Regions from separate parts of the Serratia sp. LTN-2 genome, predicted to be linked through region 4. Evidence: predicted binding sites of a transcription regulator. Region 4 holds the regulator's gene; each other region holds the start of a gene.

Region 1 (8,042 bases), on a different contig from region 4:
TGTCGCAGGCACAGGCGTTTATTCGCCTTGGCTATTATATCGGCGTGGGCGGCACTATCACCTATGAGCGGGCGCAGAAAACGCGCGGCGTGATGGCGCAGCTGCCGCTCGAGGCGCTGCTGCTGGAGACCGATGCGCCGGATATGCCGCTGGCCGGCTATCAGGGGCAGCCGAATCGCCCCGAACGCGCCGCCGAGGTGTTTCAAACGCTGTGCGCGCTGCGGCCGGAACCGGCCGACGAGATCGCCGCCCACCTGCAACGCAATACTCAGGCGCTGTTCGCCATGCCGAACTGAGATGACCATAACGTGACCTGCGTCACGTTATAAGATTTTCATTTGCGTCTCGTTGTATACATTTGTGACATAAATCGGTGCGAGGGTGACCTCGCTCAGTATAATCCCCCCCGAAACTCTCCAATAGCAGACCTCTCTTCATGAGCAGGGATGTATTTTATTTTTTGCAACAGGGAAACTTTGCATGCAACTCATCATGAGTCTGGTTGGCATGGCGGTGCTGATCGCCATTGCGGTGCTGCTCTCCAGCAACCGCCGGGCCATCAAATTGCGCACCGTCGTGTGGGCGTTCATCATTCAGGTCGGCATCGGTGCGCTGGTGCTGTACGTGCCGCTGGGCCGCAGCATCCTCGGCAGTATGTCTAACGGTGTGGCAAACGTTATCGCCTACGGCAATCAGGGCATTTCGTTCATCTTCGGCGGGCTGGTGTCCGACAAGATGTTCGAGGTGTTCGGCGGCGGTGGCTTCGTGTTCGCGCTGCGCGTCCTGCCGGTGATCGTGTTCTTCTCCTCGCTGATTGCGGTGCTGTACTACCTCGGCATCATGCAGTTGGTGATCCGCGTTCTGGGCGGCGGCCTGCATAAGCTGCTGGGCACTTCGCGCACCGAATCGCTGTCGGCGACCGCCAACATTTTCGTCGGCCAGACCGAAGCGCCGCTGGTGGTGCGTCCGTATATCGCCACCATGAGCCAATCGGAACTGTTCGCCGTGATGTGCGGCGGCCTGGCCTCGGTGGCCGGTTCGGTGTTGGCGGGGTACGCGCAGATGGGCGTGCCGCTGGAATACCTGATCGCCGCGTCCTTCATGGCGGCGCCGGGCGGGCTGTTGTTCGCCAAGCTGATGGTGCCGGAAACCGAGCAGACCCACGATAAAGACGATGCGATGAAGCTGATCGCCGAAGAAGATCGTCCGGCCAACGTGATCGACGCGGCGGCTTCCGGTGCGGCTTCCGGCATGCAGCTGGCGCTGAACGTCGGTGCGATGCTGCTGGCGTTTATCGCGCTGATCGCCTTGCTTAACGGCATTCTCGGCGGTATCGGCGGCTGGTTCGATTATCCGCAGCTGTCGCTCGAACTGATCCTCGGCTGGGTGTTCTCGCCGATCGCCTTCCTGATCGGCGTGCCGTGGAGCGAGGCGATGACCGCCGGTTCGTTTATCGGCCAGAAGATCATCGTCAACGAGTTCGTCGCCTACATGAACTTCGGCGCCTATCTGCGTCCGGACGACGTGGTGGCGGCGGAAGGCCTGCAGGTGCTGTCGGCCCACACCAAGGCGATCATCTCCTTTGCGCTGTGCGGTTTCGCCAACCTCTCCTCGGTGGCGATCCTGCTGGGCGGTTTGGGCAGCATGGCGCCTAACCGTCGTCACGACATCGCGCGCTTCGGCCTGAAGGCCGTGGCGGCGGGCACGCTCTCCAACCTGATGAGCGCCACCATCGCCGGCTTCTTCCTGGCGCTGTAAGCCATCCCAGAGCCCGCGACGGTGCGACCGATCGCGGGACTCCGCCTATACTCTAAGCAACGCGGGTGCTTGCCGCACCCGCGATCTTCAGCCGCTTCTTTAGCGAATTTGTGAACGATATCGCGTTATTTTGTGATGTTCTTCACATATAATTCCGGTCTGTTACAGTGCTATTTCATATAGTGTGACGCTGAACGCGAATCGCCCCCGGCATTCGTGTTCAAATAGCTATTACTGGCCGGCCGCAAGGCGGGTGGCCATGTGCGGTGAGAAGGATCTCAGTTGCCGCCGCGGGAACGCCGTTCCCCAGCGCTATCTTCATGGAACCAAGTCCGCTCGCCAACACCCAGGTACTCAGTTGGAGAGTTTTATGACCGAATTAACCGCAGCAGCGCAACGTGCGCTGAACCTGATGGATTTAACCACGCTGAATGATGACGATACCGATGAGAAAGTGATCGCGCTCTGTCGTCAGGCCAACAGCCCGGCCGGCCACACGGCGGCCATCTGCATTTACCCGCGTTTTATTCCGGTGGCGCGTAAGGCGCTGCGCGAGCAAGGCACGCCGGACATTCGTATCGCCACCGTGACCAACTTCCCGCATGGCAATGACGATATCGACATCGCGCTGGCGGAAACCCGCGCGGCGATCGCCTATGGTGCGGATGAAGTGGACGTGGTGTTCCCTTACCGTGCGCTGATTGCCGGCAACGAGCAGGTTGGCTTCGAGCTGGTGAAACAGTGCAAACAGGCTTGCCAGGCGGCCAACGTGCTGCTGAAAGTGATCATCGAAACCGGCGAACTGAAACAGGCCGATTTGATCCGCAAGGCGTCCGAGATCGCCATCAAGGCCGGGGCTGACTTTATCAAGACCTCCACCGGCAAGGTGCCGGTTAACGCCACACTGGAGAGCGCCGAGCTGATGATGTCGGTGATCCGCGATATGGGCGTGGCGAAGACGGTGGGCTTCAAGCCGGCCGGCGGCGTGCGCACTGCGGAAGACGCGCTGCATTATCTGCAACTTGCCGATCGTATTCTGGGCGAGGGCTGGGCCGACGCGCGGCATTTCCGCTTTGGCGCTTCCAGTCTGCTGGCCAGCTTGCTGACCGCGCTGGGCCACCAGACCCAGACCGCCGGTGGCGGCTACTGATCGATTTCGTTGGCGGGCGCCAGGCGCGCCCGTCTGCACCGACTCTCGGCGACACAGGGGGATGCCTTGTTCCTGGCTCAAGAAATTATTCGTAAAAAACGCGACGGCCAGCCGTTAAGCGAAGCGGAAATCCGCTTTTTCATCAACGGCATTCGCGACAACGTGGTGTCGGAAGGGCAGATCGCCGCGCTGGCGATGACCATTTATTTCCACGACATGAGCATGCCGGAGCGCGTGGCGCTCACCATGGCGATGCGCGATTCCGGCACCGTGCTGGACTGGAAGAGCCTGGCGCTGAATGGCCCGATCGTCGACAAGCATTCGACCGGCGGCGTGGGCGACGTGACGTCGCTGATGCTCGGCCCGATGGTGGCGGCCTGTGGCGGCTATGTGCCGATGATCTCCGGCCGCGGCCTGGGGCATACCGGCGGCACGCTGGACAAACTGGAAGCCATTCCGGGCTTCAATATTTTCCCGGACGATAACGCCTTCCGTAAAATCATTCAGGACGTCGGCGTGGCGATCATCGGCCAGACCAGCTCGCTGGCGCCGGCAGACAAACGTTTTTACGCCACCCGCGACATTACCGCCACCGTGGATTCGATCCCGCTGATCACCGCCTCCATTCTGGCCAAGAAGCTGGCGGAAGGGCTGGATGCGCTGGTGATGGACGTGAAGGTCGGTTCCGGCGCCTTTATGCCGACCTACGCCCTGTCGCAAGATCTGGCGCAGGCGATCGTCGGCGTGGCCAACGGCGCGGGCTGCAAGACCACCGCGCTGCTGACCGACATGAACCAGGTGCTGGCCTCCAGCGCCGGTAACGCGGTGGAAGTGCGCGAAGCGGTGCGCTTCCTGACCGGCGAATACCGCAATCCGCGTCTGCTGGAAGTGACGCTGGCGCTGTGCGTCGAGATGCTGCTGTCCGGCGGCCTGGCGCAAGACGAGGCCGACGCGCGCGCCAAACTGCAGGCGGTGCTGGACAACGGCAAGGCGGCGGAGGTGTTTGGCCGCATGGTGGCGGCGCAGCAGGGGCCGATAGACTTCGTCGAACGCTATGATAGCTATCTGCCGGCGGCGACGCTGAGCAAGCCGGTGTATGCTGAAAAGCCAGGCATCATCAGCGCTATGGATACCCGCGCGCTGGGCATGGCGGTGGTTTCGCTGGGTGGCGGCCGCCGCCGGGCGAGCGACGCCATCGATTACAGCGTCGGTCTGACCGAGGTGGCGCGCCTGGGCGATAAGGTGGATGCCCAGCAGCCGCTGGCGATGATCCACGCCAATGATGAAGAGAGCTGGCAGCAGGCGGCCGATGCGGTGCGCAGCGCGATGACGCTGAGCGATAAGGCGCCGGAAGCGACGCCGGTGGTGTATAAGCGCATCACGGAATAACCCAAGAATCAGGAACGGCCGCGGCTTTTTCGCGGCCGTCCAAAGCGTGAGAACACGCAGGAGAGCACAGATGAAACGCACATTTATTATGGTATTGGACTCCTTCGGCATCGGCGCCAGCGAAGACGCCGAACGTTTTGGCGACCAGGGTTCCGACACTCTGGGCCACATCGCCGAGGTTTGCGCGCGCGGTGAAGCCAACGTGGGCCGTCAGGGCCCGCTGACGCTGCCTAACCTGAGCCGTCTGGGTCTCGGCAAAGCGGCGGAAGAGTCCACCGGCAACTTCCCGCAGGGGCTGGATCGCAATGCCGATATCATCGGCGCTTATGCTTACGCCAGCGAGCTCTCTTCCGGTAAAGACACGCCGTCGGGCCACTGGGAAATCGCCGGCGTGCCGGTACTGTTCGACTGGGGCTACTTCAAGGACGAGCACAACAGCTTCCCGCAGGAGCTGCTGGATAAGCTGGTGGAGCGCGCCAACCTGCCGGGCTACCTGGGCAACTGCCACTCATCCGGCACCGTGATCCTCGATCAGCTGGGCGAAGAGCACATGAAAACCGGCAAGCCGATTTTCTACACCTCCGCCGACTCGGTGTTCCAGATCGCCTGCCATGAAGAAACCTTCGGCCTGGAGCGCCTGTACGAGCTGTGCGAAATCGCGCGTGAAGAATTGACCGAAGGCGGTTACAACATTGGCCGCGTGATCGCGCGTCCGTTCGTCGGCGACAAAGCGGGTCACTTCCAGCGCACCGGCAACCGTCACGATCTGGCGGTAGAGCCGCCGGCGCCGACCGTGCTGAAAAAGCTGGTGGACGAGAAGGGCGGTGAAGTGGTGTCGATCGGTAAAATCGCCGACATCTACGCCAACGTCGGCATCACCAAGAAGGTGAAAGCGACCGGCATCGATGCGCTGTTCGACGCGACCCTGACGGAAATGGAAAAGGCCGGCGACAACACCATCGTGTTCACCAACTTCGTGGACTTTGACTCTTCCTACGGCCACCGCCGCGACGTGGCGGGCTACGCCGCCGCGCTGGAGCTGTTCGACCGCCGCCTGCCGGAGCTGCTGAAGCTGGTGAAAGATGAAGACATCATCATTTTCACCGCCGACCACGGCTGCGATCCGACCTGGCCAGGCACCGACCACACCCGTGAACATATCCCGGTGCTGGTCTACGGCCCGAAAGTGAAACCGGGCTCGTTGGGCCACCGCGAGACCTTCGCCGACATCGGCCAGACCGTCGCCAATTATTTTGGCCTGTCGCCGATGGATTACGGTAAGAGCATGTTTTAATTCGTGAGTCTCAGACGGCGGCGCAGCTGGCCGCCGTCTGACATGCCACGGTTTATACGTTTAACGCTATTTAATACGATTTAAAGGAAGAGAATTATGGCTACGCCGCACATTAATGCTGAGATGGGTGATTTCGCTGACGTAGTACTGATGCCGGGCGATCCGCTGCGCGCAAAATACATCGCCGAAACCTTCCTGGAAGGCGCGGTGGAAGTGAACAACGTGCGCGGCATGTTGGGCTTCACCGGCACCTATAAAGGCCGCCGCATCTCCGTAATGGGCCACGGCATGGGCATCCCGTCCTGCTCCATCTATGCGCGCGAGCTGATCGCCGAATTCGGCGTGAAGAAGATCATTCGCGTGGGTTCCTGCGGCGCGGTGCGTGACGATATCAAACTGCGTGACGTGGTGATCGGCATGGGCGCGTGCACCGACTCCAAGGTGAACCGTCTGCGCTTCAAGGACAACGACTACGCGGCGATCGCCGACTTCGACATGGTGCGCAACGCGGTCGACGCCGCGGCGGCGCAGGGCATTCCGGCGCGCGTGGGCAACATCTTCTCCGCCGATCTGTTCTATACCCCGGATCCGGATATGTTCCAGGTGATGAAGAAGTACGGCATCCTGGGCGTGGAAATGGAAGCGGCCGGCATCTACGGCGTGGCGGCGGAGCTGTATGAAGAGTTCGGCTGTAAAGCGCTGACCATCTGCACCGTGTCTGACCACATCCTGCGTCACGAAGCGACCACTGCAGCGGAACGCCAGACCACCTTTAACGAAATGATCGTTATCGCGCTGGAATCCGTACTGCTGGGCGACAAAGCCTAATACCCCGGCGGGCGTCGTTATGGCGCCCGCCTGTCAATCTATTCACTTCACCTGGCCTGAGTCACTCTTTCTTCGGCGCTTCCTGCTTGTTCTCCGGCGCATCCTCTTCGTCGTCTTCCACAGTATTGCCTTCTGCCAACGGCGTGTTGGCGGTCAACAGGTACGGCGACTGCTGCCAGCGGCTGCGGCGGTGCTGCAGCAGGGTGCGCGCCAGAATGATGCCGATCGCCAGTGCCAGCAGGATCATCAGACGCAGCAGGTTGGTGGTGTTGTCCACCTGTTTGGATTCGGTCGCCAGCACGTGGGTGTCGAGGGTGATGCGGATAAAGCCGATCGGGCCGTCTTTGCCCTGAATGGATTCGACCAACTGGTGGTTGAAGTAGCTGCCGGCGCGTTTGCCGTCGAGCGACAGGCGATCGCGTATACTTATCTGTTCCCCGGCGTGGGAGACCAGTGTGCCGTCCAACTGATAAACGCTGACGTCGAGAATGCGGCTGTGATCGGTGAGCTGCTTGAGGATGGCGTCGATGCGCGGGTTGTTGCCGTCGTCGTCCAGCAGCGGTGCCAGGCTGTAGGCGACCTGTTTGGTCAGCGTCTGGGCCAGCTCTTCAACCTGCTCGGATCGCGCCATTTGGTGACTCAGGCTAAAATAAGAGGCGCCCTGCATCAGCAACACCAGCAAAGCCAGGCAAATCAGGATAATAGCGGTGCGGTGCAGGCGAAATTTCAGTTTAGCGCGGGCCATGCAGGTTCCTTGGGCATCGGGGACACTTTATGTTGCCAGAACCGCTGGCGATAGGATAGCTTGATGCGTCGTTTTATCATGCAGCGTTTTTGTCCATTCAGGAGTCAATGATGTCAAACAGTCTGACCTATTGCGATCTTCCGGCGGAGATCTCTCAATGGCCGGGTCTTCCCCTTTCGCTCAGCGGCGACGAAGTGATGCCGCTCGATTACCGGGCGGGCAATACCGGGTGGCTGTTGTACGGCAGAAAACTGGACAAGGCGCGCATTACCCAATTTCAACGCAAGCTGGGCGCGGCGATGGTGATCGTCACCGCCTGGGGCGTGGACGACTACCAGGTGGTGCGGCTGGCGGGCACCCTGACGCCGCGCGCCAAGCTGCTGGCGGCGGAGAACGGGCTGGACGTGGCGCCGCTCGGCAAGATCCCGCACCTGCGCACGCCGGGGCTGCTGGTGATGGACATGGATTCGACGGCGATCGAGATCGAATGCATCGATGAGATCGCCAAGTTGGCGGGCGTCGGCGAGCAGGTGGCGGAAGTCACCGAACGCGCGATGCGCGGCGAGCTGGACTTTACCGCCAGTCTGCGTCAGCGCGTCGGCACGCTGAAAGGGGCCGACGCCAACATCCTCAAACAGGTGCGCGACGAGCTGCCGCTGATGCCGGGGCTGACCAGCCTGGTGGGTAAACTGCAGGCGATGGGCTGGCATGTGGCGATCGCCTCCGGCGGCTTCACCTACTACGCCGAACATCTGCGCAACCGGCTGCGGCTGGTGGCGGCGGCGGCCAATGAGCTGGAGATTCGCGACGGCAAGTTGACCGGCGAAGTGCTGGGGCCGGTGGTGGACGCGCAGTTCAAAGCCGATACGCTGCTGCGG
Region 2 (8,042 bases), on a different contig from region 4:
GCTGCTGTGAACGCAGGTCGGTCACGCCGTTGGCCGCCGCAGCCAGACCGGGCAGCAGCAACAGAGCGAACAGGATGTGAGACGTTTTCATGATGGTTACCTCGCTTTTTTATTAAGCCTAACGCAGCGGCGAAATTTTGCCGGTAGTTTATCTTTTGCTCAGATGTAAACCGCCTTTCATCCCCTTATGCATCCATCTTCCGTTACAATCGCCCTTTCGGTATTTTTAGGATGAACCCATCGTGCTGCTCTTGGTTATCACCACCATTTTGTGGGCGTTCTCTTTCAGCCTGATCGGCGAATATTTGGCGGGCCATGTCGACAGCTGGTTCTCGGTGCTGATGCGCATCGGGCTGGCGGCGCTGGTATTCCTGCCGTTTCTGCGCTGGCGCAATATCAAACCCAGGGTGATCCTGCTGTATATGCTGGTGGGTGCCTGCCAACTGGGCATCATGTACCTGTTCAGCTTCCGCGCCTATCTCTACCTGACGGTGCCGGAGTTCCTGCTGTTTACCGTGCTGACGCCGCTGTACATCACGCTGATCTATGATTTGCTGAGCGGCCGGCGCTTGCGCTGGGGCTACGTATTCAGCGCGTTGTTGGCGGTGCTGGGCGCGGCGATCATCCGCTATCACCAGTTGAGCGAGCACTTCTGGTGGGGGCTGCTGTTGGTGCAGGCGGCGAACATCAGCTTCGCCATCGGCATGGTCGGCTATAAGCGCCTGATGGAAGTGCACCCCTTGCCGCAGCACACCGCATTTTCCTGGTTCTACCTGGGGGCGGCGGTAGTGGCGGTGGTGGCCTGGTGCCTGTGGGGCAATCCGCAACAGCTGCCGACCACTCACCTGCAGTGGGGCGTGCTGATCTGGCTGGGCGTGGTGGCGTCGGGGCTGGGTTATTTCATGTGGAACTACGGCGCGACGCAGGTGGATGCCGGCACGCTCGGCATCATGAACAATATGCATGTGCCGGCCGGGCTGTTGGTCAACCTGGCTATCTGGCAACAGCAGCCGCACTGGCCGAGCTTTATCATCGGCGGAGCGGTGATCGTCGCTTCGCTGTGGGTGCACCGCCGCTGGGTGGCGCCGAAACAGAACGGCTAAGAGGATGGGCCCCGGCAGAGGGGCCCGCAAGTTTATACGCCGGCCGCCAACGCTTTGGCGCCGGTTGCGCCGGGGCGTGCGGCGTCGCGCACAAACGGCAGATGATCGCAGGCGTGCTGACGGGCCGAGCGGATAAAGGCTTCAGTCACCGTCTGGCGTTGCTCGCCGTCGCGCACGGCGGCGTACAGCCGGCTCCACAGGCCGTCGCCCAGGGTTTTGGTCACCACCAGGCCTTGCTGTTCGAAGCTCTCCACCACCCAGTGCGGCAGCGCCGCAATCCCCATCCGCGCCGATACCATCTGGATCAGCAGCAGCGTGTTATCGACGTTCTTCAACGCCGGGCTGACGCCCGCCGGCTGCAGGAAATGCCGCCAGATATCCAGCCGCTGGCGCTGCACCGGGTAAATCAACAGAGTTTCATCGCTCAAATCTTCCGGTTCGATGTGCGGCTTGGCGGCCAGCGGATGATCCGGCGCCAGCACCAGACGCACCTCGAAATCGAACATCGGCGAATAGTGCAGGCCGCTGCGCGGCAGAATATCCGACGTCATCACCAGATCCAGCTCGCCCTGCTGTAAAGCCGGCTGCGGATCGAAAGTGACGCCGGAGGTGAAGTCCATCACCACCTGTGGGAAACGCCGGCGGAAATTGTCCAGCGCCGGCGTCAGCCACTGAATGCAGCTGTGGCATTCGATGGCGATGCGCAGCGTAGTCTGATGGGGCTCGTGGCAGGCCTGCAGCGCCTGTGAGATTTGTGGCAGCACCTGTTCCGCCAGCTGCAGCAGGATCTCGCCCTGGGCGGTGAAGCGCAGCGGCTGGCTCTTGCGCACGAACAGCTTGAAGCCCAGACGTTGCTCAAGATCGCTGAACTGGTGCGACAGGGCAGACTGCGTCTGATGAAGTTGGGCCGCCGCCCCCGCCAGCGAACCGCTGCTGCGCAGGGCCTGCAGCGTCCGTAAATGTTTCAGTTCGATCATGAGAGTCCTTCACATTGACAGTGAATAAATTGCGCTTGTGGTTAATACAGTACCTGCTGATTATGGATGTGTAAACATCTGGACGGCTAAATGGGGAATATGACGATGGCAATTTTGAATCACACACTGGGTTTTCCTCGCGTTGGGCTGCGACGTGAGCTGAAAAAAGCTCAGGAAAGCTACTGGGCTGGCAACTCAACGCAGGAAGAGCTGTTGGCGGTTGGCCGCGAGCTGCGCGCTCGCCATTGGCAACAGCAACAGCAGGCCGGGGTGGATTTGGTGCCGGTCGGCGATTTCGCCTGGTACGATCATGTGTTGACCACCAGCCTGCTGTTGGGCAACGTGCCGGCGCGCCATCAGAATGCGGATGGCTCGATCGATCTGGACACGCTGTTCCGCATCGGCCGAGGCCGCGCACCGACCGGCGAGCCGGCGGCCGCGGCGGAAATGACCAAATGGTTCAACACCAACTACCACTACATGGTGCCCGAGTTCCAGCAAGGTCAGCAGTTCAAGCTGGGCTGGACCCAGCTGCTGGACGAAGTGGACGAAGCGCTGGCGCTTGGTCACCGCATCAAACCGGTGCTGCTTGGCCCGGTGACCTATCTGTGGCTGGGTAAAGTGAAGGGCGAGCCGTTCGATCGCCTGTCGTTGCTGAAAGACATTCTGCCGGTTTACCAGCAGGTGCTGGCCGAGCTGGCGAAACGCGGCGTCGAGTGGGTGCAGATTGACGAGCCTGCGCTGGTGCTGGAGCTGCCGCAGGCCTGGCTGGGCGCCTTTAAACCGGCTTACGACGCGCTGCAGGGGCAGGTGAAACTGCTGCTGACCACTTACTTCGACAGCGTCGGCCACAACCTCGACACTATTCGCACGCTGCCGGTGCAGGGGCTGCACGTCGATCTGGTCGCCGGCCATGACGATATCGCCGCGTTGAGCGCCGCATTGCCGCAAGAGTGGCTGCTGTCGCTGGGCGCGATCAACGGCCGCAACGTTTGGCGCGCCGATCTGAGCCGCTGGTTCGAACGTCTGCAACCGCTGGTGGGCCGCCGCCCGCTGTGGATCGGCACCTCCTGTTCACTGCTGCACAGCCCGATCGATCTGAGCGTGGAAAGCCGTCTGGACGAAGAAGTGAAGAGCTGGTTCGCCTTCGCGTTGCAAAAATGTGCCGAGCTGGCGCTGCTGACTGCGGCGCTGAACGCGCCCGACGCGGCGAAACAGGCCGAACTGGACGCCTACAGCGCGCCGATCCGCGCCCGCCGTCAGTCGAGCCGTGTACACAATGCGCAGGTTGAGCGCCGTCTGGCCGCTATCACCGCGCAGGACAGCGAGCGCCACAGCGCTTACGCCGAGCGCGCCAGGGCGCAGCGCGAACGTTTCAACCTGCCGGCCTGGCCGACCACCACCATCGGTTCGTTCCCGCAGACCACCGAGATCCGCGGCCTGCGCCTGGACTTCAAGCAGGGCCGTCTGGACGGCAGCAACTACCGCACCAGCATCGGTGAGCACATCAAACAGGCGATCGTTGAGCAGGAGCGCCTCGGGCTGGACGTGCTGGTGCACGGTGAAGCCGAGCGCAACGACATGGTGGAATACTTCGGCGAGAACCTGGACGGCTTCGTGTTTACCCAGAACGGCTGGGTGCAGAGCTACGGTTCCCGCTGCGTGAAGCCGCCGGTGATCATCGGCGATGTCAGCCGCCCGGAAGCCATCACCGTCGAATGGGCCAAATTCGCCCAGTCTCTGACCGACAAGCCGGTAAAAGGCATGTTGACCGGGCCGGTGACCATCCTGTGTTGGTCGTTCCCGCGTGAAGACGTGACCCGCGAAGTGATCGCCAAGCAGATTGCGCTGGCACTGCGCGACGAGGTGGAAGATCTGGAAAAAGCCGGCATCGGCATCATTCAGATCGACGAACCTGCGCTGCGCGAGGGGCTGCCGCTGCGTCAATCCGATTGGGCCGCCTATCTGAACTGGGCGGTGGACGCCTTCAAGCTGAACGCCGCCGTGGCGCGGGATGATACCCAGATCCACACCCACATGTGTTATTGCGAGTTCAACGACATCATGGACTCCATCGCCGCGCTGGACGCCGACGTGATCACTATCGAGACCTCGCGTTCCGATATGGATCTGCTGGAAGCCTTCAAAGAGTTCGAATACCCGAACGAAATCGGGCCGGGCGTCTACGACATCCACTCGCCGAACGTGCCGAGCGTGGAATGGATTGAAGCGTTGCTGCGTAAAGCCGCGCAGAATATCCCGGCTGAACGCCTGTGGGTTAACCCGGATTGCGGCCTGAAAACCCGCGGCTGGCCGGAAACCCGCCAGTCGCTGGCCAACATGGTATTGGCGGCGCAGCGCCTGCGCGAGCAGGCGTGATGAGTGCGGCGTATTGACCGCCGCTTATAGATTTACTGGTGTGATGATTGGGCGCTTCGGCGCCCTTTTTTATGCGGGGGAGGTTACTTGACGCCGTGCTGGGCGAACCACGCCAGCATGCGCTGCCAACCGTCCTGCGCCGCTTCGGCGTTGTAGCTGGGGCGATAGTCGGCGTTGAACGCGTGCCCGACACCGGGGTACACCACGATTTCAGCATCAGCGTTGGCGGCGCGGATCGCCTGACGCATGGTTTCCACCGTCTCCAGCGGAATACTGCTGTCCTGCCCGCCATACAGCCCCAGCACCGGCGTCGACAGGTGCGTTGCGACATCGACCGGATGCTTCGGTGAATTCAGCGTTTTTTCACCCACCAGCTTGCCGTACCAGGCGACCGCCGCCTTCAACTGCGGGTTGTGCGCCGCATACAGCCAGGTAATGCGGCCGCCCCAGCAGAAGCCGGTGATCGCCAGCTTGCCGGCGTCGCCGCCGTGGCGGATGGCCCAGTGCGCGGCGTGGTCCAGATCCGACAGCACCTGGCGATCCGGCACCTTGGTCACCAGTTGCTGGAACAACTCGCCGATATCGGTGTAGTTATTGGCGTCGCCCTGGCGGAAATAGAGCTCGGGCGCGATCGCCAGATAGCCCTGTTTCGCCAGGCGGCGGCACAGATCCTGAATATGTTCATGTACGCCGAAGATTTCCTGCACCACCAGCACGATGGGGAAGGGGCCGTTATGGTCGGCGGGTTTGGCGACGTAGGCCGGCAGCGCGTCTCCCTGAGAAGGGATGGTCGTTTGCCCGGCGTGAATGCCCTGTTCATCGGTGATAATCGCGGAGGCGGCCAACGGCGCGGCGGCCGGGGCGAATCCCCCCTGAGCCTGTTCTAATGTCATCACATGTTCGGTTTTCATTGCGGTCTCCGTGCAATAGAAAAAAGCGCTGAGATTAACTATAGGAAAGATTACCCATTATTGGCGCTGCGTGGAGCACTTTCGGACAAGTCGATAAAAAACGGCTAATTATCTGGCTTTACGGCATTTTTAGGCGCTTTTTATCATGTTATTGCGGGTTTTGGCCCACGTAATTGCCATAAGGTGCGTTAGATGGCTTTTTTGTCCCTAAGCAGCCGATAAGATAGGGTTATTTCTGGTTGTTGAGCTAAATAGTTTCAACCGGCAACCAACGGGGAGAGGTGGCAAGCTTTGTCGGCTAGACTGAGGTTCAGCAAGAGAGTGCTGGCGGCGCTGTCTCGTTATTTTGTGATAAAAATCACAAAAAATATGTAGCATGTAATTTGTTTCTCTTTTCATAGTGACTGTCGTCACGAAAATAGGCGACGATTTTCAGTAGAGTGCTTTTTTGTTCCTCCCAATAAACATGATCCATGAGGAGTCTCGTATGTCTCAGTCTGACGTTTTTCATCTCGGCCTCACCAAGAACGATTTACAAGGGGCCCAGCTTGCCATCGTGCCGGGCGATCCGCAGCGCGTAGAGAAGATTGCCAAGCTGATGGAAAATCCGGTGCATCTGGCCTCCCATCGTGAATTCACCACCTGGCGCGCGGAGCTGGACGGCAAGGCGGTGATCGTCTGCTCCACCGGCATCGGCGGCCCGTCTACCTCTATCGCGGTGGAAGAGCTGGCGCAGCTGGGCATCCGCACCTTCCTGCGCATCGGCACCACCGGCGCCATTCAGGCGAACATCAACGTCGGTGACGTGCTGGTCACCACGGCGGCGGTACGCCTCGACGGCGCCAGCCTACACTTTGCGCCGATGGAGTTCCCGGCGGTCGCGGACTTCGCCTGCACCACCGCGCTGGTGGAAGCGGCCAAAGCCAGCGGCGCGACCACCCACATTGGCGTAACCGCCTCTTCCGATACTTTCTACCCGGGCCAGGAACGTTACGATACCTACTCCGGCCGCGTGGTCAGCCGTTTCAAAGGCTCGATGGAAGAGTGGCAGGCGATGGGCGTGATGAACTATGAAATGGAATCCGCCACGCTGCTGACCATGTGCGCCAGCCAGGGCCTGCGCGCCGGCATGGTGGCTGGGGTGATCGTCAACCGCACCCAGCAAGAGATCCCGAACGCCGAGACCATGAAAAACACCGAAAGCAAAGCGGTGCAGATCGTGGTGGACGCCGCTCGTCGCCTGCTGTAATCACCTTCCCTGAACGGGCCGCCGACGCGGCTCGTTTTTCCATTCGCGACTAATCTGTTACGGTGATACTCCTCAGCGCTGCGCCGATGGCCGCCGCGCGTTGTCAGAACAACAACAACGAGGACGTTTATGACCGCCCAGATCCTGCTTCATCCTTCGCTTGCGCCGCTCGACGGTGGCATCAATTTCCGTGACTTCGGCGGCAACGGCGTGGCCGATGGGCGCCGCATCAAGCGCGGCCTGCTGTTTCGCTCCGGTTCCCTCGAGCGGCTGACGGAAAACGACTGCGCCTTTCTCGCCGGTGTGCCGGTGCGTTCGGTGCTGGACTATCGCGATGCCGACGAAGTGCAGGCCAAGCCGGATATTCTGTGGAATGGTGCCGACTATCATCACGTGCCGGCCAACCCGCTGAGCAGCGAAGTCAACGCCAACCTGGAGAAGCTCACCAACGAAACGCTGGCCGCTTTCGACGCCCGCGCGTTCATGCTGGAACTGTATCGTCGCCTGCCGTTCGGCAATGCAGCCTATCAGCGGCTGGCGCAGCTGCTGAGCAATCCTGGCGGCGGCGCCATCGTGCAGCATTGCGCGGTCGGCAAGGATCGCACCGGGGTCGGCTCGGCGCTGGTGCTGTTCGCGCTGGGGGCCGACGAGGCGACCGTGCTGGAAGACTATCTGCTGACCGAAACCACGCTGGCCGCTTTCCGCGAGCAGATGCTGGATCAGCTGTCTATCAAGCTGAATGCGGCGGCGCTGGAGCAATTCGCCTACGTGCTCAGCGCGCGTGAGGAGTTCCTGATGACCGCGCTGGGCTGCATCCGTCAGCAATACGGCTCCACCGACCGCTGGCTGGAGGCGGAATATGGTCTGGGCGCGGCACAGCGCGAAGTGCTGCAGGCGTTCTACCTCGAGTAAATCGCCGCGTGTTTAACCGGGGTTTAACTCGCCCCGGCCTATCCTAAGCGGTGAATTATCGCGTATCAGGAGCCCCGCATTGAGCCTCAATGACGTTATCAACTGGGTCAGCGACGTCGTGCGTCAGCACGAAGGCTGGGCCATTCCCATCATCTTTTTCCTGGCGTTCGGCGAGTCGTTGGCGTTTTTGTCGCTGCTGTTGCCGGCCACGGTGATCCTGCTGGCGCTGGGCGCGCTGATCGGCGAAAGCGGCATCGCCTTTTGGCCGATTTGGGCCGCCGCCGCCGTCGGGGCATTTTTCGGCGACTGGCTCTCTTACTGGATCGGCTACCACTATCAGGATCGCGTGGCCCATATGTGGCCGCTGTCGCGCAATCCGCAGTTGCTGGCGCGCGGGCACGCGTTCTTTGAACGCTGGGGCGTGCTGGGCATTTTCATCGGCCGCTTCTTCGGCCCGCTGCGCGCCGTGGTGCCGCTGGTGGGCGGCATTTGCGGCATGCCGCAGCGCTAC
Region 3 (8,042 bases), on a different contig from region 4:
TAAAGGCGTCAATCCTCTGTTAAGTTTATGTTGCCAATACCGGTGTAGCGACCGCAATTTATTTTATCTTCATCTGTCGCTTTTTTTCATATTTGATTTGAGTGCTGTGATTTTATTTTTATTAAGATTTTTCTCGTCTTTGAGTGTTTTTCATGGTTTTTATTTAATGCTCTATTGTTAGGAATATTCTGCTGTCTTGAAAATAAAAGAGGCCATGGCCTGAGCCTCACGCTTGACGCGATATGGTGCAGACTAACGCGCCCGTAAAAGCGCGTTAATCTCGTCTCTCATTCGCTTACTCCACCTCACCGATCCGCTCCAGCGCATCCACCACCAGATCCCAGAATTTATCCTGATCCAGTTTGACCGCCACCTGGGTGTGGCAATCCGGCGGCGGCGGCGCGCGGAAGTCCGCCACCGTCATGCCTAGCGTCAGGGTGCCGGTCAGTTCGATATCCACCGGTGCCTTGCGCACCGTCATCACGCTGGGATCGATCACGTAGGCGACTGCGCAGGGGTCGTGTACCGGCGGGGCGCTAAAGCCCTGCGCCTGTTGGTACATACGGCCAAAGAATGCCAGCAGTTCGCCGACGAACGTGGCCGGCCGGGTGCCGAGGGCGGCGATGCGTTCGCAGATTGCTGGCGTGGCCAGCGCCTGGTGGGTGAGATCCAGCCCGACCATGGTCAGCGGCCATTTTTCGTTAAACACGATGTGCGCCGCTTCGGGGTCGATTTTGATATTGAATTCCGCCACCGCGCTCCAGTTGCCCACATGATAGCCGCCGCCCATCAACACCACTTCCTTGACCCGTTCGGCGATGCGCGGCTCTTTGCGCACCGCCATGGCGATATTGGTCAGGCCGCCGGTCGGCACCAGCGTCACGCTGCCGGGCGGATGAGCCATCACCGTATCGATGATCAGATCTACCGCATGGCGCGTATCCAACTGCAGGTGGGGCTCCGGCAATACCGGGCCATCGAGGCCGGAATCGCCGTGAATGTCAGGCGCCACTTCGATATTGCGCACCAGCGGGCGCGGGCAGCCGGCGGCGAAAGGCACGCCGGTGATATTGGCGATGCGCGCCACCGCCAGGGCGTTGCGCGTCACTTTGTCCAGCGTTTGGTTGCCCACCACGGTGGTGACCGCCAGCAGGTCGATCTGCGGATTGCCCCAGGCCAGCAGCAGGGCGATAGCGTCGTCATGCCCCGGGTCACAGTCCAGTATGATTTTTTTCATGGTTATTCCTGATGCAGGGAGAGGTTCCCGCAGCATAACGCAGTGCGGCGAGGTGGGGGAATGCCGATGCGAATTTTGTTAACTACATCAAAGCCTTGCCGATCATTCGATGTAATGAAACGTAAATCCTGCTCGCCGGGCTTTACCCTGGAGTTTACTCCAGGGTTTACAGTGAGGTTCAGCGTTAATGCACAGAGGAGAGGCGTGATGAGCTTACTGAAAAGGTTGTTGGGGCAAGGTGGTGTTAACGGCGGTCATCAGCGCGCGGGTCACCGCGGCGGGCATCATGGCAACCGCTATAGCCAGCATGGCGATCAGGGGCCGCAGTGTCCGGAATGCCAGGCGGTGAATAAATCGGGCGCGCGTTACTGTCACCGTTGCGGCCAGCCGTTTGCCGCGGTGAGCGCCACCTGCGGGCAGTGCGCCGCGCCGCTGCCGCCGGGCAGCCGCTTTTGCCCGCAGTGCGGCGGCGGCGTACCGTGAACCGGGGCGGCTGGACGCTCGCGCTGTTGCTCGGCGCGATGGTGCTGTGGACGCTGCTGGCCTGGGGCGTTGCCGGTATGCTGGCCTGGCTCCCGGCGTTGGCGGAGGCGGCCGGCGACGCATCCCTGCCGGTAAACGGCGCGCTGAGCCTGGTGCCGCAGACGATGCTGGACGCCTGGCTGCCGTGGCTGAAACAGCTGGGCAGCGGTCTGGCGAGCTATTTTCCTCTGTTGCTGACCTGGGCGGGTTACGCCGTTTGGCTGCTATGGGGCCTCGGCATGTTGGCGCTGATGCTGCTGGGCGCGCTGGCGCGCCGCTATTTGAGCGCCGCTCAGCGATAGCCCTGATAGACCGCCGCTACGCGCTCGAAATAGTCGGTTAAATAGTTGATGCACACCTGCACCTTCAGCGGCAGTTTGTCCTTTTCGGTATAGAGCGCGTAGATCGGCCGCGGATCCGAATGGTAGCTTTTGAACAGGATCTCGATCTCGCCGCGTTTGATCTCTTCGATCACCCACATCAGCGGGGCGTAGGCGATGCCGGCGCCGTTTTTCAACCAGCGGATCATGGTGGAGGAGTCGTTGGTCACGAAGCGCCCCTGCGGCGAAATGCGCGTGGTGATGCCTTCCGGCGACATCAGTTCAAATTCGCTGTCAGGCCGCACGCTGTATTCCAGCCAGGAGAAGTTAACCATGTCGCTCGGTTTCTGCGGCGTGCCGTGCTGGCTCAGGTAGCTTTTGGCGGCGCACACCACCATCGGCATCTGCCCCAGGCGGCGAGAGAACAGGCTGGAATCCTGCAGCGCCCCGGTGCGGATCACCAGATCCAGCCCGTCGGCGATCAGATCCGGCGCCGGTATGCCGGTCACCAGGTTGACCGTCAGGCCCGGGTACTCTTTCATCATTTCGGCGGTCATGTTCGCCAGCACGTTTTGCGCCATGGTGGAGGAGCTGCCGATGCGCAGCGTGCCGGCGGGCGTATTGTTAAACGCATACAGCTGCTCATGCACTTCACTGACTTCCTGCAGCATGCGCCGGCAGCCCTGATAGTAGATTTTGCCGGCTTCGGTCAGGCCGATGCTGCGCGTGCTGCGGTTCAGCAGCTTGACCTGCAGCTCATTTTCCAGTTTCGAGACGGTTTGGCTGATCGATGAAACGCTCATGTCGAGTTGGCGCGCGGCCGCGGTAAACGACCCGAACTCAACCACTTTGGCGAATACCGACATCCGTTTTAATCTTTCCATTATTCACTCTGGCTTAAAAGTGATTTAGATCACAGATTGTTGATGCCTTGATAGTAAGCAGGCTAATATAACGTGGTCGGGTGAATAGACCTTACCAACGTGCGAGAGCGAGCGGCCCTGCAATCCTGCCGCTCCTCCGGCACCCTCGCAATCCCTGTCGTGGATGTCTGCCCCAAAGTTTAACCTTTTTTCGGGTTCGTGACCTGGACAAGCTGTCCGGTCAAGATTTGTGGCGCGCGCACGCTAAAATGTAAAGAGAATGTGAATGGCAAGGCCCGTCGTCCCCCGGCGCAGTGAACAATAAGGAAAAAGTGATGAGTTTGCTTCCGGTTATGGTCATCTTCGGACTGTCGTTTCCGCCGGTGTTTTTCGAGCTGTTGGTGTCGCTGGCGCTGTTTTTTCTCCTGCGCCGCCTGCTGCAGCCGACGGGGATTTACGATTTTGTCTGGCATCCGGCGCTGTTTAACACCGCGCTGTATTGCTGCCTGTTTTATTTGATTTCATGTCTTTTTGTTTGAGGTCGCTGTGAAAAATTTTTCGATAAAAATAACCCGGATCGCGATCACTTTGATTCTTGTGCTGCTGGGGATCGTTGCGGTGTTCAAGGCCTGGGTGTTTTACACCGAGTCGCCGTGGACGCGCGACGCCAAGTTCACCGCCGACGTGGTGGCGATCGCCCCGGACGTCAGCGGCCTGCTGACCGACGTGCCGGTGGTGGACAACCAGCTGGTGAAAAAAGGGCAGGTGCTGTTCGTGGTCGATCGGCCGCGCTATGAGCAGGCCCTGGCGGAAGCCGGCGCCGACGTCGCCTACTATCAAGCGCTGGCGGCGGAAAAACGGCGTGAGGCCGGCCGCCGCGTGAAGCTGGGCGTGCAGGCGATGTCGCAGGAAGAGATCGACCAGTCGAACAACTCGCTGCAGACCGTGCAGCACCAGCTGGCGAAGGCCGTAGCGGCGCGCGAGCTGGCGCAGCTGGATCTGGAACGCACCACGGTGCGCGCCCCGGCCGATGGCTGGATCACCAACCTCAACGTACACGCCGGCGAATACATCACTCGCGGCTCGGTGGCGGTGGCGTTAGTGAAGAAAGACTCCTTCTACATCCTGGCTTACCTGGAAGAAACCAAGCTGAGCGGCCTGAATAAGGGCGACCGCGCGGAGATCACCCCGCTGGGCAGCAACCGCATCATGCATGGCACCGTCGACAGCGTGGCGGCGGCGGTAAACAACAGCAGCAGCACGGTCAACAGCAAAGGGTTGGCGTCGATCGACAGCAACCTGGAGTGGGTGCGCCTGGCGCAGCGCGTGCCGGTGAAGATCCTGCTGGACGCCAAGGATCAGCAGCATCCGTACCCGGCCGGCACTACCGCGACCGTGGTGATCGTCGGCAAGAACGACCGCAATGCCGACAGCGGCTCGCCTTTTGTGCGCCTGATGCACCGGCTGCGTGAGTTCGGCTGATGAACAGCCCAACCTTCATCCGGCTGAGATTTGCCTTCAAACTCAGCTTCGCGATTGTGTTTGCGCTGTTCGTCGGCTTCCACCTCAATCTGGAAACCCCGCGGTGGTCGGCGATGACCGCTGCCATCGTCGCCGCCGGCCCGGCCTTTGCCGCCGGCGGTGAACCCTTCTCCGGCGCCATCCGCCATCGCGGCTGGCTGCGCATCATCGGCACCTTTATCGGCTGCTTCGTCGGCCTGATCATTATCATCACCACCGCCCGCGCGCCGGTGGTAATGCTGCTGCTGTGCTGCATCTGGGCCGGGTTCTGCACCTGGATTTCTTCGCTGATCAAGGTGGAAAACTCTTACGCCTGGGGGTTGGCCGGTTATACCGCGCTGATCATCATCGTCACCGTCGCCACCAGCGAAGCGCATCTGTTGGAAGCGCCGCAGTTCGCTATTGAGCGTTGCAGCGAGATCGTGCTGGGGATCGTCAGCGCCGTGCTGGCGGATCTGCTGTTTTCGCCGCGCTCGATCAAGCAGGACATCGATCGGGCGGTCGATCAACTGCTGGTGGAGCAATACCGCCTGCTGCAGATGTGCATCAGCAACGCCGATAAAGAGGACATCGACCGCGCCTGGAGCAACCTGGTGAAGAGCACCACGGCGCTGGACGGCATGCGCAACAACCTGATGATGGAGTCCTCGCGCTGGCAGAAGGTCAATCGCCGGGTAAAAGCGTTGCATACCCTGTCGCTGACGCTGATCACTCAGGCCTGCGAAACCTATCTGATCCTGCTGAATCACCCGGACGCGTTGCAAGCGAGCCTGCGGGAGCAGCTGATGGTGCCGGCGGAAAACCCGCCGGAGATCCACAAACGCATGAAGCTGCTGCGCCAGGTGCTGACCACCCATCGCTCCGATGAAACGCTGCCGACCATCACCGGCTGGGTCGGCGCGGCGACGCGCTACCTGCTGCTGTCGAAGGGCGTGCATACCAACGGCAGCATCAGCGCGGTTGAAGAGGACGTGTTGAGCAAAGAAACCGTGGTCAAACCGACCTCGGCGGAAGGGCACCACGCGATGATCAACGGCCTGCGCACCTTCGTGGCGACGGCCTTCGGCAGCCTGCTGTGGCTGTGGACCGGTTGGACATCCGGCAGCGGTTTTATGGTGATCATCGCGGTGATCACTTCGCTGGCGATGCGCACCCCGGCGCCACGCATGGTGGCGATGGATTTCGTGCTGGGGATGCTGGCGGCGATCCCGGTCGGTTCCCTGTTCTTCATGGTGATCCTGCCGGCGACGCAGCAGAGCATTCTGCTGTTGTGTCTCAGCCTCGGTCTGCTGGCGTTTTTCATCGGTATCGAGGTGCAAAAGCGGCGGCTCGGTTCGCTGGGGCTGTTAGCGGGGACCATCAACATTCTGGTGCTGAGCAACCCAATGGAGTTTAACGTGACCCAGTTTCTCGACGGGGCGCTCGGCCAGTTCCTCGGCAGCTGCGTCGGGCTGATGGTGCTGCTGCTGATCCGCGACAATTCGCGCGAACGCACCGGCCGCACGTTGCTCAACCAATTCGTCAGCAGCGCGGTGTCGGCGCTGACCACCAAGGCGGCGCGCCGCCGGCAGAACCACTTGCCGGCGCTGTATCAGCAGCTTAACCAGCTGCTGATGATGTTCCCGAACGATATCGCCAAGTATCGTCTGGCGCTGAACCTGATCATCGCCCATCAGCGCATGCAGCGGGCGGAAATCCCGATCAGCGAAGAGCTGTCGGCCTTCCACCGCCAGATCCGCAGCACCGCCGATCGGGTGGTCTCCGCCAAGAACGACGTCAAGCGCGCTTATTACTACGATCGCTTGCTGGGTGAAATGAACGAGTACCAGCAAAAGCTGGTAGACAATCAGGCACCGCTCAGCGTCACCGGGCCGGTGAAACGCCTGGCCGACATGCTGCATCGCTATCGTCACGCATTGATCGATTGATGCGTTCCCACCTGTTGCGCCGCGCGATGCGGCGCCTTCCCTGACTATACTGAAAGCAATGCCTGGCACGGCGGGTCGTCTCATGTGAGACGGCCCGTTTTCAGAGAGACTCCGAGTGCCAGAACGGCTGGAAAGTGGCATCATTGTCATGAATGGATGAAACCTTCGCCGCCGCGAAAACGTTACGCGGCGGTCATCTTAGTTTCATCCAGAACGGCTATATACCTAACTAGCCTGGGGGAGCTGCGGCGCCTCCCGCGGCATAATTTCAGGGAATGTCATGAACAAGCGGATTCTGTTGGCGATCGTCATCGCCGTCGTTATCGCCGTTTTCAGCGCCTTGCGCGGCAACGAGCACCGAGCGATCGGCGGCAACCCGGCGGTAACGCAGGCACCGGCATCGGCGGGGCAGCCGCAGAGCATCGATCGGCTCACGCAGCAGCAAACGGTGGTGAGTTACCTGCAGCAGCATCAGCGCCTGCCGGACTATTACGTCACCAAGAAGCAGGCGCGAGAGCAGGGTTGGGATCCGCGTTCAGGCAACCTCTGTTCGGTATTGCCGGGCAAGGCGATTGGCGGCGATCGATTCTCTAACCGTGAGGGGCAGTTGCCGACCGCCGGCGGCCGGGTTTGGCGCGAAGCGGACATCAATTACCAGTGTGGCCGGCGCGGCGCCGATCGCCTGCTGTATTCGAGCGACGGTCTGATCTTCGTCACGCGCGACCATTACAAAAACTTCATTCGTGTGGAGTGAGTTTGATGGCAAAAGTAGAGTTTGATTTTGAGCAGATCCAGGATGTGCCGGCCTTCTACCGCGATTTCGCGCACAAGTTTGCGCTGAACGAGGAGTTTGGCGCCAACCTCGACGCGCTGTGGGACGTGGTGACCGGCGATATCGGTTTGCCGGTGGAAATCGAGTTCACCCACCTGAATGCCCGCAGCAAGCGTCGTTTCGGCGCGATCATTCTGCTGTTTGAAGAGGCGGAAGAAGAGCTGGAAGGCAGCCTGCGTTTCAATATCCGCGAAAGCAGCGGCGAACCGGCGCATCACCGGGGATGAAACGGGTTCATCCCGGGATGGCGGCAGCGCTTAGTCGGTCGCTTCGGCCAGCTCGCGCAGGTATTGGAAGATCTGGCGGTAAGCCTTAGGCGGCTTGTTGGCGGCCTTCTCTTTCTGCGCGTTGCGCACCAGTGAACGCAGCTGTTGGCGATCGGCGGCCGGGTACAGATCCAGGATCGACGGGATAGCGTCATCGCCTTCTTCCACCAGGCGGTCGCGCAGCGCTTCCAGCTTATGGAACAGCGAAACCTGCTGGTTGTGGCGGTTTTTCAGCTTGTCGAGTGCGGTCTGGATCGGCTCGATATCGCGGGCGCGCAGCATCTTGCCGATCAACTGCAGCTGACGGCGACGGCCTTCTTTCTTGATCTTTTGCGCCAGCTCGATGGCGGCACGCAAATCTTCGTCCAACGGAATGCGGTCCAGCGCGTTTTTGCCCAGATCGACCATTTCGGCCCCCAGGTCTTTCAGCGCTTCGGCATCACGTTTAATTTCACTTTTACTGACCCAGATAATCTCGTCATCGTCCTCGTTTTCATTCTCCGGGACATCGTCGAGCCAGTCTTCAGGCTGTTTGTTCATGGTAGGCTCCGTT
Region 4 (8,042 bases):
GGCGCCGCCAGGTAGGCCTGTTGCGCCTGCAGCGCGCTGGCAGCAAAGGCGGTCACCACGTCGGGATGTTTCTCGGCGAAGTCCTTGCGCACCACCCACACGTCCAGCGTCGGCGAGCCCCATTCACCTACCTGCGCGGAGTCGGTCAGCACCTTGCCCTGCTTGGCCAGTTCATTGACCACCGGCGCCCAGACGTACGCGCCGTCGATGTCGCCGCGCTGCCAGGCGGCGGCGATGGCCGGCGGCTGCAGATTGAGGATCTTCACCTGCTCAGGCTTGATGCCCCAATGTTTGAGCGAAGCCAGCAGGCTGTAATGGGTGGTGGAGATAAACGGCACCGCGATGCGCTTGCCGATCAGATCCTGCGGGCTTTTGATGTCATTCTTCACCACCAGCGCTTCGGAGCTGCCGAGCTGCGAGGCGATGAGGAACACTTCGATGGGGAGTTTTTGGCTGGCGGCCACCGCCAGTGGGCTGGAGCCGATATTGCCGATCTGCACGTCGCCGGAGGCCAGCGCGCGCAGCACGCTGGAGCCGCTGTCGAACTTACGCCAGTCGACGGTCGCGCCGGATTGTTTGGCGAAGCTGTTTTCCGCCTGCGCCACCTTGGCCGGTTCCGCCGACGTCTGATACGCCACGGTCACGTCCACCGCGTAGGCGCTGGCCGCGCTGAGCGACAACGCCAACAGCGCCGCGTTGCGTAAGGAAAAGAGTTTGCCCGCCATGTTCCGCTCCGTTGATAAAAATCTGTTCAGTTGCTGACAGTTTTATCTGAGCGATGACGGGCGATAAAAGAATAAAAAAGTCTTCTTTATTACCTTAAGTAATATTAGAGTAAATTACAGCGCGATCGTCCCGCGCAAGAACACGTGAGCATAGCCCCCAAGCAGCGTGCGGTCCCCTTGCAGTTCGCAGAACAGCTCACCGCCGCGCGCCGAGATCTGCCGGGCATGCAAGCGATGGCGGCCGAGACGCGCCGTCCAGTAAGGCATCAGCGTGCAATGTGCGGAGCCGGTGACCGGATCCTCGCCGCCGTCGAGGGTGAAATAGCGCGAAACAAAGTCCACGACGTTACCCGGCGCGGTGACGATCACCGCCCGCCCGGCCAGTGCGATCAGCGCGGGAATGTCCGGCCGCAGCGCGCGCACCTGCGCCTCGTTTTCCACCACCACCAGCAGCGCTTTCGCCTGCCACACTTCTTGCGGCTGCACGCCCAACAGCGCCGAAAGGCCCGCCGGCTCGGCGACTTTCTGCGGCGGCCGGGCGGGGAAATCAAGCACCAGCCGCTCCCGGTCCTGCGCATCGCGCTTGACGAACAGCTCGCCGCTGGCCGAACGGAAGCGAATATCCTGCAGCGCCGGGTTAACCGCGCTGAACATCACATGCGCCGCCGCCAGCGTGCCGTGGCCGCAAAGATCGACCTCGCGTTCCGGGGTAAACCAGCGAATGGCAGTCATGTCGCCATCATCCCAGACAAAGCTGGTTTCCGGCAGACCGATCTCGTTGGCGATCGCCTGCAGCCGCTCCGTCGGCAGCGGCTGCGTCAGCAGACAGACCCCGGCCGGGTTGCCGCGCAGCCCTTCGCCGGTAAAGGCGACCACGTGATAATAGTTTTCCGCCATCGTTCGCTCCTTAATGCCAGATCAGTAACACACAGGCTGCAGTCAACAACCCCATGGAAACGTTGAAGATAACCCAGGCTTTTTTGCTGTGCAGCAGGCGGCCGATCACGGTGCCGAACGCCAGCCAGATAATGCCGGCGACGATGTTCACCGCCAAAATGCCCAGCGCAATCGCCGCAATGGAACCGTTATACCTGTCGCCCGCCAGGCTGAAACTCGCCACCGCGCCCAACGCCATCAGCCAGGCTTTCGGGTTGAGGAACTGCAGCAGCCAGCCCTGATAAAGCCGCACCGGCTGCGGCGGCGCCACCTCGGTTTCCAGCTTTTCATAGGCGGCGGTGGCCACTTTCCACGCCAGCCACAGCAGGTACAGGCTGCCGAGGATTTTCAGGATCAGGTGCAGCGACGGATAGACCAGGATCAGGCTGCCGACGCCGAAGGCCACCAACAGCAAAATGCTTTGCATGCCGAGCATGATGCCGATCATCAGCCCCAGCGATCGCATAAAGCCAAAGTTCGCGCCGGAGGTAGTCAGCAGCAGGTTATTGGGGCCAGGCGTGATGGCGGCCACCCACAGGAAGCCCAGCATCGACAGGAATAAACTCGGTTCCATGGCACGGGTGCTCCTCACCCAAGGCGCTTTTTTGCAGTATCATTGTTAGTTATTGGTATTGAAGCTAACAGTGCGTCTGGGATCTCACAATAGTCGCCAACAACATTTTTACTCAGCCTATGCATGACGTCTTTCGCCCCCTGACCGGGGCCAGTAATCCGCACCTGCAAACGCTGTTGCCGCGGCTGGTGCGCCGCCGCGTGTTATTGAAACCGCATTGGCAACGGCTGGAATTGCCCGACGGCGATTTCGTCGATCTCGCCTGGAGCGAGGATCCGGCGCAGGCGCGCGACAAACCGCGCGCAGTGCTGTTTCATGGCCTGGAAGGCAGCTTCTACAGCCCCTACGCGCACGGCCTGCTCAACGCCTGGCGCGAGCGCAGCTGGCTCGGCGTGGTGATGCACTTTCGCGGCTGCAGCGGCGTGCCCAACCGCAAGCAGCGCATCTACCACTCCGGTGAAACCGAAGACGCGCGCTTCTTCCTGCGCTGGCTGCGCGACAGCTACGGCGAGGTGCCGACCGCGGCGGTAGGCGTTTCGCTCGGCGGCAACATGCTGGCCTGCTATCTGGCGCAGCAAGGCGCCGACAGCCTGCTGCAGGCGGCGGTGGTGGTCTCGGCACCGCTGATGCTGGAGCCCTGCGCCTATCGCATGGAGCAAGGCTTCTCTCGCGTTTATCAGCGCTACCTGCTGGGGCAGTTGAAACAAAACGCCACCCGTAAGTTGTTGCACTACCCGGACACCCTGCCGCTCAAGCTGTCACAGCTTAACGGCCTGCGGCGCATCCGCGAATTCGACGACGCCATCACCTCGCGCATTCACGGCTTCAGCGACGCTATCGACTATTATCGCCGCTGCAGCGCCCTGCCGCTGTTGCCGGCTGTCCAGACGCCGCTGCTGATCATCCATGCGAAGGACGATCCCTTCATGACCCATGAGGTGATCCCCGACGTCGCCGGCCTGCCGCGCAATATCGAATACCAGTTGACCGAGTACGGCGGCCACGTCGGCTTCGTCGGCGGCACGCTGAAAAAACCGCACATGTGGCTGGAGCATCGCATTCCGGCCTGGCTTTCCCCTTATCTGGACATCCCGACGTGATCATTCCCTGGCAAGAGCTGACAACCGATACCCTGAATAGCCTGATCGAATCCTTTGTACTGCGCGAAGGCACCGATTATGGCGAGCACGAGCGCTCGCTGGAGCAGAAGGTGGAGGACGTGCGCCGCCAGCTGAAAAACGGCGACGTGGTGCTGGTGTGGTCGGAACTGCACGAGAGCGTCAACATCATGCCGCGCGGCCAGTTCCGCGCCGGGCAGGAAGAAATTTAGTGGCGCTCGGTTCTATGACTGACGGAAAAAATCAGGTAACAATGGGGCATTGCAAACCAGCGCGCACCATTTTTTCCTGACATAGAGAGCGTCAACAAGAGCCACAATAATCCCCTGACGCCGGCGCATTCAACACGGAGTGACAACCACCATGTCTGCCAAACATCCCGTTATCGCGGTGACCGGTTCCAGCGGCGCCGGCACCACCACCACCAGCGTGGCGTTCCGCAAAATCTTCCAGCAGCTCAACATTCGCGCCGCCGAGCTGGAGGGCGACAGTTTCCACCGCTATACCCGGCCGGAGATGGACGCGGCGATCCGCAAGGCGCGCGATCTGGGCAGACACATCAGCTATTTCGGCCCCGAGGCCAACGACTTCGGCCTGCTGCAGCAAAGCTTTATCGACTACGGCAAGAACGGCACCGGCCGTTCGCGCAAGTACCTGCACACCTACGACGAAGCGGTGCCATACAATCAGGTGCCGGGCACCTTCACCCCGTGGGAGCCGCTGCCGGCGCCGACCGACGTGCTGTTCTACGAGGGGCTGCACGGCGGCGTGGTCACCGAGCACCATGACGTGGCCAAACATGTCGATCTGCTGGTCGGCGTGGTGCCGATCGTCAACCTGGAATGGATCCAGAAGCTGATCCGCGATACCGGCGAGCGCGGCCACTCCCGCGAAGCGGTAATGGATTCGGTGGTGCGTTCGATGGAAGACTACATCAACTACATCACGCCGCAGTTCTCGCGCACCCACATCAACTTCCAGCGCGTGCCGACGGTGGACACCTCCAACCCGTTCGCCGCCAAGGCCATTCCGTCACTGGATGAAAGCTTCGTGGTGATCCACTTCCGCGGGCTGGATCAGATAGACTTCCCCTATTTGCTGGCGATGCTGCAAGGATCGTTTATTTCGCACATCAATACGCTGGTGGTGCCGGGCGGCAAGATGGGGTTGGCGATGGAGCTGATCATGGCGCCGCTGGTGCAGCGGCTGCTGGAAGGCAAGAAGATCGAATAAGCGCATTGAGCGCGGCGGCTGGCCGCGCTCCGTCTCGATTACGCCGGCTGGCGGATCTCGAAGCTGTGGGTCACCGTAGCGGCTTTGTTGAGCATCAGCGCCACCGAGCAGTATTTCTCCGCCGACAGGTTCACCGCTCGCTCTACGATCTTGTCGGTCAGATCCTGACCGGTGACGATGAAGTGCAGGTTGATATGGGTGAACAGCCGCGGGGCTTCTTCGCGGCGCTCGGAGGTCAGCTTCACCTCGCAATCGCGCACGTCATTGCGCCCTTTTTGCAGGATGGACACCACGTCGATCGCGCTGCAGCCGCCTACCGACATCAGCACCATCTCCATCGGGCTGGGCGCTTTATCGCCGGCGTTGCCGTCCATCAGTACCTGATGGCCGGAGGCCGATTCACCCAAAAACGTTAACCCTTCCACCCATTTAACTCTTGCCTGCATTCTGGTCACTCCGGTTGATTTCTTAAAATCAGAGTACGCTTTCGCATAGAAACAGGCAACGTAACCTGATGCTAATCATGCTGAAGCGAGACAACACGAGACACCCGCCTTACTCTGTGCTACAAACAGAGCCGCAATAAATCTTTCCGGGACACTGCATTTCAGGGAAACGCCCAGAGAAAGGCTCCTTTACCGGTATGTTAACAGAATGTAGCTTGCAGCGCTTACGGCAAGTTAATATGCTAGAGCGACAGCGTATTTTTATGACACGCCTCAAAACTTGCCGGTAGCCCTCGCTCATAACAGCGGCTACAGGCGGGTTTTACAGGGAACTCTGACCCCTGTGACACAAGGCAGCGATAACAACAGAGGATAACAGCGAATGGTTCTCGGCAAACCGCAAACAGACCCTACTCTCGAATGGTTCCTGTCTCATTGCCATATCCACAAATATCCATCGAAGAGTACGCTGATTCACCAAGGTGAAAAGGCCGAAACGCTTTACTACATCGTGAAAGGCTCCGTCGCGGTGCTGATCAAGGATGAAGAAGGTAAAGAGATGATCTTGTCCTACCTCAACCAGGGGGATTTCATCGGCGAGCTCGGATTGTTCGAAGAGGGCCAGGAGCGCAGCGCCTGGGTTCGCGCGAAAACCGCCTGTGAAGTGGCCGAAATTTCCTACAAGAAATTCCGCCAGCTGATCCAGGTGAACCCGGACATCCTGATGCGTCTGTCCGCCCAAATGGCGAGCCGCCTGCAGGTCACTTCCGAAAAAGTGGGCAACCTCGCCTTCCTGGACGTTACCGGCCGCATCGCGCAAACCTTGCTGAATCTGGCGAAGCAACCCGACGCCATGACTCACCCGGACGGCATGCAGATCAAAATCACCCGTCAGGAAATCGGCCAGATCGTCGGCTGCTCGCGCGAAACCGTTGGCCGTATTCTGAAAATGCTGGAAGACCAAAATCTGATTTCCGCCCACGGCAAAACCATTGTCGTCTACGGCACCCGTTAATCCCTGAAAAAACGGCGCAATCTGCGCCGTTTTTTATCTGCTCGCTGCCATGTGGCGTCGTCTGATCTACCACCCGGAAGTCAATTACGCACTGCGACAAACGCTGGTGTTGTGCTTGCCGGTGCTGTTCGGCCTGCTGATCGGCCAACTGCAGCTCGGCCTGATGTTCTCTCTGGTGCCCGCCTGCTGCAATATCGCCGGTCTCGACACGCCGCATAAGCGCTTCTTTAAACGGCTGATCGTCGGCGGTGCGCTGTTCGCCCTCAGCAGCCTGCTGCTGCAACAGGCCCTGCTGTGGCATCTGCCGCTGCCGGCACTGATGCTGGGTCTGGCGCTGTTGCTCGGCGTCACTGGCGAAATCAGCCCGCTGCACGCCCGGCTGTTGCCGGCGGCGCTGGTGGCCGCCATCTTCGCTCTCAGCATGGCTGGCACGGTACCAATCTGGCAGGCGCCGCTGCTGTACGCGATCGGCACCGCCTGGTACGGCTTATTCACCTGGTTCTGGTTCAAACTGTGGAAAGAGCAGCCGATGCGCGAGACGTTGAGCCAGCTTTATCTGGAACTGGCGGACTACTTCGAAGCCAAGTATTCGCTGCTGACCCAACACACCGACCCGCAAACCGCGCTGCCGCCGCTGCTGGTGCGCCAGCAAAAGGTGATGGATCTGATCAGCCTTTTATACCAACAGCTCAATTTCCTGCCGCACGCCAACAACCTCGAACAAAAGCGCCTGCAGCGCGCCTTTCAGGTGGCGATGGATCTGCAGGAGCACATCACCGTCAGCCTGCATCTGCCGGAGGAGGTGCAAAAACTGGTGGAGCAGAGCCAGGCCGAAGCGATCATTCGCCGCAACGCTCAGGTGATCGCCGGCCGGCTGCGCGTGGTGGCGCACGATATTCTCTACCATCAACATTCGAAGCGCTTCTCCATGAGCCACGAACTGGCGGCGCTGGAAAAAATGGCGGCGCAGCATCCCGATAACCCGGTCGGCCAGTTTTGTTATTACCACTTCAGCCGCATCGCTCGCCTGCTGCGCACCCAGCATCCGCTGTACCGCCGCGACCTGATGCCCGGCCAGCACCGCCTGCCGTTTTGGCCGGCGCTGGCCAGCTACCTGTCGTTCAAATCCACCGCCCTGCGCAACGCCGCGCGGCTGGGGGTGACGCTGGCGGTCGGCAGCAGCCTGGGTGCGGTTTTCAACCTGCCGAAGCCTTACTGGATCCTGCTCACCATCATGCTGGTGAGTCAAAACGGCTATAACGCCACCCGGGTGCGTATTCAGCACCGTGCGCTGGGCACGATTGCCGGGCTATTGCTGGCGGCCGGGCTGTTGCAGCTGCAGCTGCCGGAAGGAGAAACGCTGAGCATCATGCTGGTGATCACGCTGCTGGCCTACCTGGTTTCGCGCAAGAATTACGGGCTGTCGGTGATTGGCTTTACGGTCACGGCGGTTTACACCCTGCAGCTGCTGGCGCTGAACGGCTCGCATTTTCTGGTGCCGCGTCTGATCGATACGCTGATAGGCTGCGTGCTGGCGTTCGGCGGCACCATTTGGCTGTGGCCGCAGTGGCAAAGCGGGCTGCTGCGCAAGAATGCCCATCAGGCACTGGAGAACGATCAGGCCGCGCTGCGACTGATGCTGAAGCAACCGGAACCGGACGCCACCGCATTGGCCTATACCCGCATGCAGGTCAACCAGGCGCACAACGCGCTGTTCACCTCGCTCAATCAGGCGATGCAGGAGCCGGGGTTCGCGTCGAACTATCTGGCGGACATGCGGCTGTGGGTCACGCACAGCCAGTTCATCGTCGAACACCTGAACGCCATGACCATTTTGGCGCGCGAGCACTACATGCTGACGCCGAAACTGGCGGAAGCCTATCTGCAAACCTGTGAAATTGCGCTGCAAAGCTGCCAGCAGCGGTTGGAATACGACGGCCCGAGCAGCGACAACAGCGGCATCATGCAGCCGCCAGATCTGCATCCGGACATGCC

What was found. Region 4 encodes CRP, which controls carbon source genes, mostly activating them, when cyclic AMP is high. Its sites were predicted from a motif close to ATGTGANNNNNNTCACAT; they were not measured.
Region 1: a site for CRP is predicted at 1,889-1,906, ahead of deoC (deoxyribose-phosphate aldolase). Genes of this name have one in related genera too.
Region 2: a site for CRP is predicted at 5,717-5,734, ahead of udp (uridine phosphorylase). Genes of this name have one in related genera too.
Region 3: a site for CRP is predicted at 2,981-2,998, ahead of aaeR (HTH-type transcriptional activator AaeR). Genes of this name have one in related genera too.

What each region holds. Positions count from the first base shown of each region.
Region 1 covers NZ_JCAXDO010000008.1:202,132-210,173, reverse strand. The annotation lists gene AC6BYQ_RS17010 (TatD family hydrolase) at 1-296, shown strand, start outside; gene AC6BYQ_RS17005 (NupC/NupG family nucleoside CNT transporter) at 481-1,758, shown strand; gene deoC (deoxyribose-phosphate aldolase) at 2,129-2,908, shown strand; gene deoA (thymidine phosphorylase) at 2,975-4,297, shown strand; gene deoB (phosphopentomutase) at 4,368-5,591, shown strand; gene deoD (purine-nucleoside phosphorylase) at 5,688-6,419, shown strand; gene AC6BYQ_RS16980 (YtjB family periplasmic protein) at 6,481-7,164, opposite strand; gene serB (phosphoserine phosphatase) at 7,275-8,042, shown strand, end outside.
Region 2 covers NZ_JCAXDO010000006.1:256,402-264,443, forward strand. The annotation lists gene AC6BYQ_RS14700 (hypothetical protein) at 1-91, opposite strand, end outside; gene AC6BYQ_RS14705 (carboxylate/amino acid/amine transporter) at 243-1,103, shown strand; gene metR (HTH-type transcriptional regulator MetR) at 1,136-2,080, opposite strand; gene metE (5-methyltetrahydropteroyltriglutamate--homocysteine S-methyltransferase) at 2,171-4,459, shown strand; gene AC6BYQ_RS14720 (dienelactone hydrolase family protein) at 4,543-5,370, opposite strand; gene udp (uridine phosphorylase) at 5,858-6,619, shown strand; gene AC6BYQ_RS14730 (tyrosine-protein phosphatase) at 6,749-7,531, shown strand; gene AC6BYQ_RS14735 (DedA family protein) at 7,611-8,042, shown strand, end outside.
Region 3 covers NZ_JCAXDO010000009.1:85,118-93,159, reverse strand. The annotation lists gene uriH (uridine-preferring nucleoside hydrolase UriH) at 296-1,237, opposite strand; gene AC6BYQ_RS17665 (zinc ribbon domain-containing protein) at 1,445-1,720, shown strand; gene AC6BYQ_RS17660 (hypothetical protein) at 1,717-2,061, shown strand; gene aaeR (HTH-type transcriptional activator AaeR) at 2,052-2,963, opposite strand; gene aaeX (p-hydroxybenzoic acid efflux pump operon protein AaeX) at 3,278-3,481, shown strand; gene aaeA (p-hydroxybenzoic acid efflux pump subunit AaeA) at 3,489-4,424, shown strand; gene aaeB (p-hydroxybenzoic acid efflux pump subunit AaeB) at 4,424-6,391, shown strand; gene AC6BYQ_RS17635 (ribonuclease) at 6,672-7,145, shown strand; gene AC6BYQ_RS17630 (barstar family protein) at 7,151-7,450, shown strand; gene yjgA (ribosome biogenesis factor YjgA) at 7,481-8,029, opposite strand.
Region 4 covers NZ_JCAXDO010000010.1:194,367-202,408, reverse strand. The annotation lists gene tauA (taurine ABC transporter substrate-binding protein) at 1-725, opposite strand, end outside; gene AC6BYQ_RS19050 (PhzF family phenazine biosynthesis protein) at 840-1,622, opposite strand; gene AC6BYQ_RS19045 (LysE family translocator) at 1,633-2,235, opposite strand; gene AC6BYQ_RS19040 (hydrolase) at 2,355-3,335, shown strand; gene AC6BYQ_RS19035 (YheU family protein) at 3,332-3,565, shown strand; gene AC6BYQ_RS19030 (phosphoribulokinase) at 3,717-4,586, shown strand; gene AC6BYQ_RS19025 (OsmC family protein) at 4,625-5,032, opposite strand; gene crp (cAMP-activated global transcriptional regulator CRP) at 5,415-6,047, shown strand; gene AC6BYQ_RS19015 (YccS/YhfK family putative transporter) at 6,097-8,042, shown strand, end outside.